4 regions of the Ancylobacter polymorphus genome follow, and region 3 is predicted to be linked to each of the others. Evidence: predicted binding sites of a transcription regulator. Region 3 holds the regulator's gene; each other region holds the start of a gene.
What was found. The regulator PhoB, encoded in region 3, activates phosphate uptake and scavenging genes when phosphate is short. The targets are predictions, from matches to a motif close to TGTCATNNANCTGTCAT.
Positions count from the first base shown of each region.

Region 1: the regulator PhoB is predicted to act here: its motif matches at 1,195-1,211, upstream of K9D25_RS14100 (esterase-like activity of phytase family protein).
Region 2: the regulator PhoB is predicted to act here: its motif matches at 857-873, upstream of K9D25_RS07210 (DUF2794 domain-containing protein).
Region 4: the regulator PhoB is predicted to act here: its motif matches at 898-914, upstream of K9D25_RS16455 (PhoX family protein).

Region 1 covers NZ_CP083239.1:2,995,600-2,997,799, forward strand. The annotation lists gene K9D25_RS14095 (TRAP transporter substrate-binding protein) at 1-924, opposite strand, end outside; gene K9D25_RS14100 (esterase-like activity of phytase family protein) at 1,274-2,200, shown strand, end outside.
Region 2 covers NZ_CP083239.1:1,538,231-1,540,430, reverse strand. The annotation lists gene K9D25_RS07215 (DUF1223 domain-containing protein) at 1-524, shown strand, start outside; gene K9D25_RS07210 (DUF2794 domain-containing protein) at 927-1,268, shown strand; gene aguB (N-carbamoylputrescine amidase) at 1,298-2,188, shown strand; gene aguA (agmatine deiminase) at 2,193-2,200, shown strand, end outside.
Region 3 covers NZ_CP083239.1:993,312-995,511, forward strand. The annotation lists gene K9D25_RS04630 (bifunctional transcriptional activator/DNA repair enzyme AdaA) at 1-877, shown strand, start outside; gene phoB (phosphate regulon transcriptional regulator PhoB) at 932-1,633, opposite strand; gene phoU (phosphate signaling complex protein PhoU) at 1,668-2,200, opposite strand, start outside.
Region 4 covers NZ_CP083239.1:3,458,403-3,460,602, forward strand. The annotation lists gene K9D25_RS16445 (RDD family protein) at 1-19, shown strand, start outside; gene K9D25_RS16450 (arginyltransferase) at 103-852, shown strand; gene K9D25_RS16455 (PhoX family protein) at 979-2,200, shown strand, end outside.

The DNA.
Region 1 (2,200 bases), 2.0 Mb from region 3:
GATGGCGGCGAGGTCCTTGGAATAGCGGTCCTGCGCCTTCCACATCATGGTGGAGGAGGTGGCATCGGAGGCGCCGCGCAGGATTTCCTGCACATCCTTCGGCAGGCTCTCGAACTTGGTCTTGTTGAACAGGATCTCGAAGCATTCGAGCGCCTGGTGATAGCTGCCGAGCATGTAGACCTTGGCCACGTCAGGGAAGCCGAGCACGAGGTCGGAGGACGGGTTGTTGAACTCGGCGCCGTCGAGCAGGCCGCGGTCGATGGCCGGCACGATTTCGCCGCCGGGCACGATCGTCACCGCCGCGCCGAACTCCTTGAACAGGTCGGCGCCGAGGCCGACGGTGCGGTACTTCATGCCCTTCATGTCGTCCGGGCCGGTGATTTCCTTCTTGAACCAGCCGAGCGGCTGGCTCGGCATCGGCCCGCTCAGCATGCCGATCACGTTCAGCTTCAGCGTGTTCTGTACGAGATCGTCGTAAAGCTCCTGGCCGCCGCCGAAGCGGATCCAGCCGAGCAGTTCGTCCGCGTCCCAGCCGAAGGCGGGGGCGGTGCCGAACAGCGAGAACGCCTTGCTCTTGCCGTACCAATAGGCGGCGACGCCGTGGCCGCCGTCGAGAATGCCCGAGGATACCGCGTCCAGCATTTGGAAAGCCGGGACCACCGAGCCGGCGGGAAGAATTTCCAGCTCCACGCGCCCGCCGGTCATGGCGTTGACGCGTTTGACATAGTCGCCGGCGAATTCGTGGAAGATGTCCTTGTTCGGCCAAGTCGACTGGAATTTCAGCTTGATCGGGGCCTGCGCATGAACCGCCGGGGCGGCGACGGTGGCGCCGGCGGCCGCCGCTGCGGCGGTGGCGATGAAGCGGCGACGGCTGGTGCGAACATCCGGACGCGCGTCCGTGGTCTTCCCTGACGTTTCGGTCATGGGGCGGTTCCTCCTCTAGCGTTTCCTTGCGGGTAGTCCCCCGCCGGGCGGCGCTTCGGCGCCTTGTCCCGATGCCCCAAGGAGACGATGCCGAAAGAGCGAGTGCAAGCCCTAATTGACGATTTTTACTGTAATCCTTTCGTCCGAAAGTCGAATGCTTGGTCGGTGACGCAGAGGTCGCACGTCCGGCCGCACCACGCCGCTGCGGAAGGGGAGGCCGGGTGCCGCAGCGGAGGCTATCCGCGGTCCTTCCGGCGCAGAGGCCGCTGTCGTCATGCCTTTGTCATGGTGAGGCCGTTGAACCGCAGCAGCGCGGGCCGGTTCCGCCCGCATCCGATCGGAGACCCCCATGCGCCCGATGCTTCTCGCCACTGCTTCCGTCGCCGTGCTCACCCTCGTCGCCCTGAGCGCCCCCGTGCGGGCGGCGGACGCGCCGTTCAACCGCATTTCCACCTTCAACGTGGTGGAAAACCTCCCGGCCGGTGCCGATCCCGCCAAGCCGACGGCGGCCGAGATCATCACCTATACCGAAGACGGCAACACGCTGATCTACAGCGACAGCCCCGGCGAGCGTATCGGCTTCATCGACATCACCGATCCGGCGGCACCGAAGGCGGCCGGCGTGGTCGCGCTCGACGGCGAGCCCACCACCACGGTCGTGATCGGCTCCAAGGCCTATGTCGGCGTCAACACCTCCGTTTCGAAGGACAAGCCCTCCGGCCATCTCGCGGTGGTGGACCTTGCCACCCGCAAGGTGGAGGACAAGATCGACCTCGGCGGACAGCCGGATTCGATCATCAAGAGCCCGGATGGAAGCTATCTCGCCATCGCCATCGAGAATGAGCGCGACGAAGAGGTGAATGACGGCGCGCTGCCGCAGCTCCCGGCCGGCAATCTCACCACTTTCGAGGTGAAGGACGGCCGCGTGGTCGATGCTTCCAAGAAGGTGATCGACCTCACCGGCCTCGCGGCGATCGCGCCCGAGGACCCGGAGCCGGAATATGTCGACATCAATTCCCGCAACGAGGTCGTGGTCACGCTGCAGGAGAACAACCACATCGTCGTGGTGGACCTGCCCACCGGCAAGATCCTCTCGCATTTCTCCGCCGGCACGGTGGATCTCGACAAGATCGACACCAAGAAGGACGGGGTGATCGACCTTTCCGGCTCGATGAAGGCGGTGCCGCGCGAGCCTGACACCGTGCAGTGGATCGACGATAACCGCTTCGTCATCGCCAATGAGGGCGACTGGAAGGGCGGCACGCGCGGTTTCTCC
Region 2 (2,200 bases), 540 kb from region 3:
GGGACTATCTCGGCTGGAAGGACACGCTTGCCAAGCATGGGCATTCGCTGCGCCAGAAGGCCTATGCGCATATGCGCGGCGACGGCAAGATGTTCACCCCCCAGGCTGTGGTGAACGGTCGCGCCATGACCATCGGTTCGGACCGGGCGGCACTGGAGCGCGTGCTGGCCACCAGTTCCGCACCCGTCGTGCCGGTGTCGGTCGAGTCCGTTGCGGGCAATGTCACGGTTCAGATCGGCGCCCTGCCCGGGGCGGCCAAGGCCGAGGTGTGGCTTTGCCCGGTAGCGAGCCGCATGGAGGTCGAGATCGGCCGGGGCGAGAATGAGGGCGCCCACGTCGTCTACCACAATGTGGTGCGCGGCTGGGTGCGGCTCGGCACGTGGGAAGGGTTGCCCGCCCGTTTCGAGGCCCCGGTTCACCGTGCGCCTGGCGATGGCGTCGACGCGGTGGCGGTTTTCGTCCAGACCGGCTCGTCCACTGAGCCCGGCACCGTGGTCGGGGCGGCACTGCAGCCGCTCGACTGACATGTGACATCCGACGACACGCGGACATCCGAATCACAGCCTCGTTAACCGAAAACACACGGCCGCCCGAATTCGGCCGTTGCGATGCCCCGAGCGCCCTCCATCTTCGCATCATAGCGTTGGGCCGGTTCGCGAGCGCATCGGTTTCCCAGCCCCCCAGCCCCCCGCGGCGTTTGTGGGCCGGCCTGACGCTACCTAGGTTCAATCCCCGAATTGCTCTTCAGGGCCGGCCATGTCGCCGGCCCTTTTTTCGTTTAGGCCCCTCTCATCGCCCGCGCCGCTCCGACGGCGTGCGAGCAGGGGACTTGAAGCCGCGCGCCGGGCGGTGGATCATGACGGCGACATGACACGGTTCAGCCCACAGGCCCGCTCACGCCGGGCCGCACAGGCCGGAGGCGCCGCGTGGCGGACATCGAGCCCATAGCCTTGCCGGCCGGTGCGCGCGTTGACCGCGTCACCTTCGACCGGCGCGAACTCGACCGCATCCTCGATCTCTACGGCCGCATGGTCGCCCTGGGCGAATGGCGGGACTACGCCATCGATTTCACCCGCGACAAGGCGGTGTTTTCCATTTTCCGGCGCGCCACCGAGGTGCCGATCTACCGCATCGAGAAAGACCCGCGCCTCGCCCGCAAACAGGGCGCCTACACGGTGGTGTCGCAAACCGGCCTCATCCTCAAACGCGGGCATGAGCTTGCGCGCGTGATCGCGGTGCTGGAAAAGCCGCTGCGCGCCGTCAACTGACCGGCCTTCACATCGATTCGGAGATCTAAATGCGCAGCCTGACTGTCGCCGCCACCCAGATGCGCTGCGACTGGGATATCGAGGGCAATATTGCCCGCGCCGAAGCGCTGGTGCGCGAGGCCGCCGCGCGGGGCGCGAAGCTCATCCTGCTGCAGGAACTGTTCGAGACCCCCTATTTCTGCCAGGACCAGCTGCACGAATTCCTCGACCTCGCCAGGCCCTTTGAGGGCAATCGGCTGGTGGCGCATTTCGCCCGTCTGTCGAAGGAGCTGGGCGTCGTGCTGCCGGTCTCCTTCTTCGAGCGGGCCGGGCCGGCGGCGTTCAACAGCGTCGCTATGGTCGACGCCGATGGCGATGTGCTCGGCCTCTATCGCAAGAGCCATATCCCCGACGGGCCGGGCTACACCGAGAAGTTCTATTTCTCGCCCGGCGATACCGGCTTCCGCGTCTGGAACACGGCGGTCGGCCGCGTCGGCGTCGGCATCTGCTGGGACCAGTGGTTCCCGGAATGCGCGCGTACCATGGCGCTGCTCGGCGCCGAAGTGCTGCTCTACCCCACCGCCATCGGCTCCGAGCCGCATGATGCGAGCCTCGATTCGGCCGGGCACTGGCAGCGCGTGATGCAGGGCCATGCGGGTGCCAATCTGATGCCGGTCATCGCCTCCAACCGTATCGGCCGCGAAGAGGGCCGCAACGGCACCTCCATCACCTTCTACGGCTCCTCTTTCATCGCCGGGCCGACCGGCGAAAAGGTCGCGGAAGCCGGGCGGGAAGACGAAGCCGTGCTTACCGCCACCTTCGACCTCGACGGCATCGCCCGCCAGCGCCACAGCTGGGGCGTATTCCGCGACCGCCGGCCGGAACTTTACGCGCCGGTGCTCACCCTCGACGGGCGGGCGCCGACGCGGGCGATCGGGTGAGAGCATGAGCGA
Region 3 (2,200 bases):
CCGTCCCTGCAAGCGCTGCCATCCGCTGCAGCCGGCCGCGCAAGCCGATCCGATGATCGCCGCTCTGCTCGCCGCGCTGGACGCGCGCCCGGCCTATCGCTTCGGCGAGGAGGACATTACGCGCCTCGGCTATGACCTCTCCACCGTCCGCCGCGCCTTCAAGCGGCATTTCGGCATGACGTTCCTCGACATGGCGCGCCACCGGCGGCTGCGCGAGGGCTTCGAGACGCTGGCGCTTGGCGGGTCGGTGATCGCCGCGCAGCAGGAGGCCGGCTTCCAGTCAGCCAGCGCCTTCCGTGCTGCCTTCGCCCGGCTAATCGGCTGCGCGCCGGGCGAGATCGCTGGCGAGGGGCGGCTGCTCGCCGACTGGATCGGCACGCCCCTCGGCGACATGATCGCGATTTCCAGCACCACCCATCTGCATCTGCTCGAATTCGTCGAGCGGCGCGGCCTGCCGGCGGAGATCGCCCGGCTGCGCAAGGGGGTGAAGGGGGAGCTGGGGATCGGCAGCTATGCGCCGACGGAGAGCATCCGCCGCGAACTCACCGCCTATTTCGCCGGCCGCTCGGCGGAATTCACCACGCCTGTCGCGCTCGACGGCAGCGCCTTCACCCGCGCCGTCTGGGCGGAGCTGCGGCGCATACCGGCCGGGGCGACGGCGAGCTATGCCGACATCGCCCGCCGCATCGGCGCGCCGACGGCGATCCGCGCCGTGGCGCGGGCCAATGGCGCCAACCAGCTGGCGCTGATCATTCCCTGCCACCGCGTCATCGGCACCGACGGCGCCCTCACCGGCTATGGCGGTGGGCTGTGGCGCAAGCAGCGGCTGCTGGAGATCGAGAGTCGCTACCGGACGCCCGCCCCAGCGGCGGGTTGACGCGCTGCCCGCGCCAAGGAGGGGCGGCGTCAACGGGGCCGTTCGCGCGCGCGCTCAGTGCGCGCGGGCGAACATCTCGTTGAAGGAATAGCCGGAGCCGCGGACGGTGCGGATCGGGTCGGGCTGGCGCGGGCGGTTCAGCGCCTTGCGCAGGCGGCCGACATGCACATCGACCGTGCGCTCGTCGATATAGACATCCTGCCCCCACACGCCGTCGAGCAGCTGCTCGCGCGAATAGACGCGGCCCGGCGACTGCATGAGGAATTCCAGCAGCCGGAACTCGGTGGGGCCGAGATGCAGCTCGCGCCCGGCGCGGTGAACGCGCTTGGTCTCGCGGTCGAGCTCGATGTCGCCGGCGCGCAACAGGGTGGAGATGTGCTCGGGCTTGGCCCGGCGCAGCAGCGCGCGCACCCGCGCCACCAGCTCCGGCACCGAAAACGGCTTCACCACATAGTCGTCCGCGCCGGTGGCGAGGCCGCGCACGCGCTCGGTCTCTTCGCCTCGGGCGGTGAGCATGAGGATCGGCATGCGCTCGGTTTCCGGCCGGGCGCGCAGGCGCCGGCACAGCTCAATGCCGGAGAGACCGGGCAGCATCCAGTCGAGGATCAGGAGATCCGGCACGCTTTCGCGCAGCCTTGTCTCCGCCTCGTCGCCCCGCCCGACATTATCGACCGAATAGCCTTCGGATTCGAGATTGTAGCGGAGCAGGAGGGTGAGGGGCTCCTCATCCTCCACGATCAGTATGTTGGTGGGCATGATGTCGTCCCCGAGCGTTCGCGGGTCGCCGGCGTCAGGCCGGGAACGCGACGCTGGTCAGGCTGCTGGTATCCTGCTTCGGCCGCTCCTCGGTGAGCAGCTGGCCGGTGACAAGATAATGGATGGTTTCCGCGATGTTCGTCGCGTGGTCGCCGATACGCTCGATGTTCTTGGCGCAGAACAGCAGATGCGTGCACAGCGAGATGTTGCGCGGGTCCTCCATCATATAGGTGAGGAGCTCGCGGAACAGCGAGGTGTAGAGCACATCGACCTCGCCATCGCGCTGCCAGACTTCCAGCGCCCGCGTCTCGTCGCGCGTGGCATAGGCGTCGAGCACCACTTTCAGCTGTTCGAGCACGATGGTGGACATGTGCTCCACGCCGCGCACCAGCTTCTGCGGGTGGAATTCGCCGGTGAGGGCGAGCACGCGCTTGGCGGTGTTCTTGGCGAGGTCGCCGATGCGCTCCAGGTCGTTGGCGATGCGCATGGCGGCGACGATTTCGCGCAGATCGCCGGCGAGCGGCTGGCGACGGGCGATGATGAGCACCGCCTTTTCCTCGATCTCCC
Region 4 (2,200 bases), 1.9 Mb from region 3:
ATTGCGCGGCTATCGCTGACATTCGCGTTGAAGGGCGCAGCCAGGCTTTGACGTCGCGCCCGCGTCGCGCGATCCTTGTCGCCTTCGCAATGTGAACCCGCCGTGACCGAACATTCGCGCGACACACCGCAGTTCTACCTGACCGCTCCCTCGCCCTGCCCCTATCTGCCGGGCCGGCTGGAGCGGAAGGTCTTTACGCATCTGGTCGGTGAGCGCGCCACCCAGCTCAATGATGTGCTGACCCATGGCGGCTTCCGGCGCAGCCAGTCCATCGCCTATCGCCCCGCCTGCGAGCAGTGCCGCGCCTGCGTCTCGGTGCGCGTCTGCGTCGATGATTTCCGCGAGACGCGCAGTTTCCGCCGCGTGCGCCAGGCCAATGCCGATCTCATCGGCGACATCCGTGCCGCGATACCGACCGCCGAGCAGTATTCGCTGTTCCGCGGCTATCTCGACAGCCGCCATTCGGATGGCGGCATGGCGGACATGACCGTGCTGGACTACGCCATGATGGTAGAGGACAGCCATGTCCGCACCCGGCTCATCGAGTACCGTCGCCACGGGCCCGGCACGGCGATCAGCGGGCGCGGCCAGGGCGCGCTCTACGGCGTGGCGCTGACCGACGTGCTCGCGGATGGCCTGTCCATGGTCTATTCCTTCTACGATCCCGAAGAAATCAGCCGCTCGCTCGGCACCTATATGATCCTCGATCACATCGCCAAGGCGAAGGCGATGGGGCTGCCTTTCGTCTATCTCGGCTATTGGGTCGAGGGGTCGGACAAGATGAGCTACAAGCGCCGCTTCCTGCCGCAGGAACGCCTCGCCCCGTCTGGCTGGCTGCGGGTGGAGGAGTAGGTCGCCGGGCTGTCATATGACAGAATCATGCTCATGCGGCGCTGGCGTCATCGGGTTGTGACGCAGCGGCACTAGCTGTCTGGAACGCTTCCAACCCGGAGCGGGACAGATTGCCGGAGCCCCCCCATGACCGACAACTCCCTCGACCCCGTAAATGAATCACCCTTCCGCACCAGCCTGCTCGAAGAGGCTGACGGCGCGGGCAGCAACCCGACGCTCAATCCGACCATGGGCGAGCTGATCTCGCTCCGCTTCTCGCGCCGCGGGCTCTTGAAGGGCTCGCTGGCCGTTTCCGCCATTGCCGCCACTGTCGGCCCGGCGGCGCTGCTGACCGCCGAGAAAGCGCAGGCCGCCACGGATGGCGTCGCGGCCAATGGCTCGGCTTTCCGCTTCGTCGAGGTTGAGGCCGGCGTCGATGAAACCCATCACGTCGCCGAAGGCTATGACGCCGAGGTGCTGCTGCGCTGGGGCGACCCGCTCTTTCCCGACTCTCCCGCCTTCGACCCGAAGAACCAGACCGCCGAGGCCCAGCGCCGGCAGTTCGGCTACAATAACGACTATGTCGGCTTCATCCCGCTCGATGGCTCGCCCGAGCACGGCCTGCTGGTGGTGAACCACGAATACACCAATGAGCACCTCATGTTCCCCGGCATCGTCAGCGTCACGGATGGCAAGCTGAAGGTGGCGCCGGCGGACAAGACTCGCGTCGACATCGAGATGGCGGCCCATGGCGGCACCATCGTCGAAATCCTGAAGGTCGACGGCAAATGGCAGGTGGTGCGCGAGGGCAAGCTGAACCGTCGCATCACCTCGACCACGCCGATGCAGGTCACCGGCCCGGCTGCCGGCAGCGACCGGCTGAAGACGGTGGAAGACCCGACCGGCACCAAGGTGCTGGGCACGCTGAACAATTGCGCCGGAGGCGTCACGCCCTGGGGTACCTATGTGATGGCCGAGGAGAATTTTCACGGCTACTTCCTCGGCAAGCTGCCCGAGGGCCACAAGGAGGCGGCCAATTACAAGCGCTATGGCGTGCCGGAAGGCGCCTATGAGTGGGGCAACATCTACCCCCGCTTCGACCTCGCCAAGGAGCCGAACGAGCCGAACCGTTTCGGCTGGATCGTCGAAGTCGATGTGAACGACCCCACTTCCGTGCCGAAGAAACGCACCGCGCTCGGCCGCTTCAAGCATGAAGGCGCCGAGTCCATCGTGGCGAAGGACGGGCGCGTCGTGTTCTATCTCGGCGACGATGAGCGCTTCGACTATGTCTACAAGTTCGTCACTTCAGGCACGTTCAACCCGAATGACCGCGCCGCCAATATGGACCTGCTGGATTCCGGCACGCTCT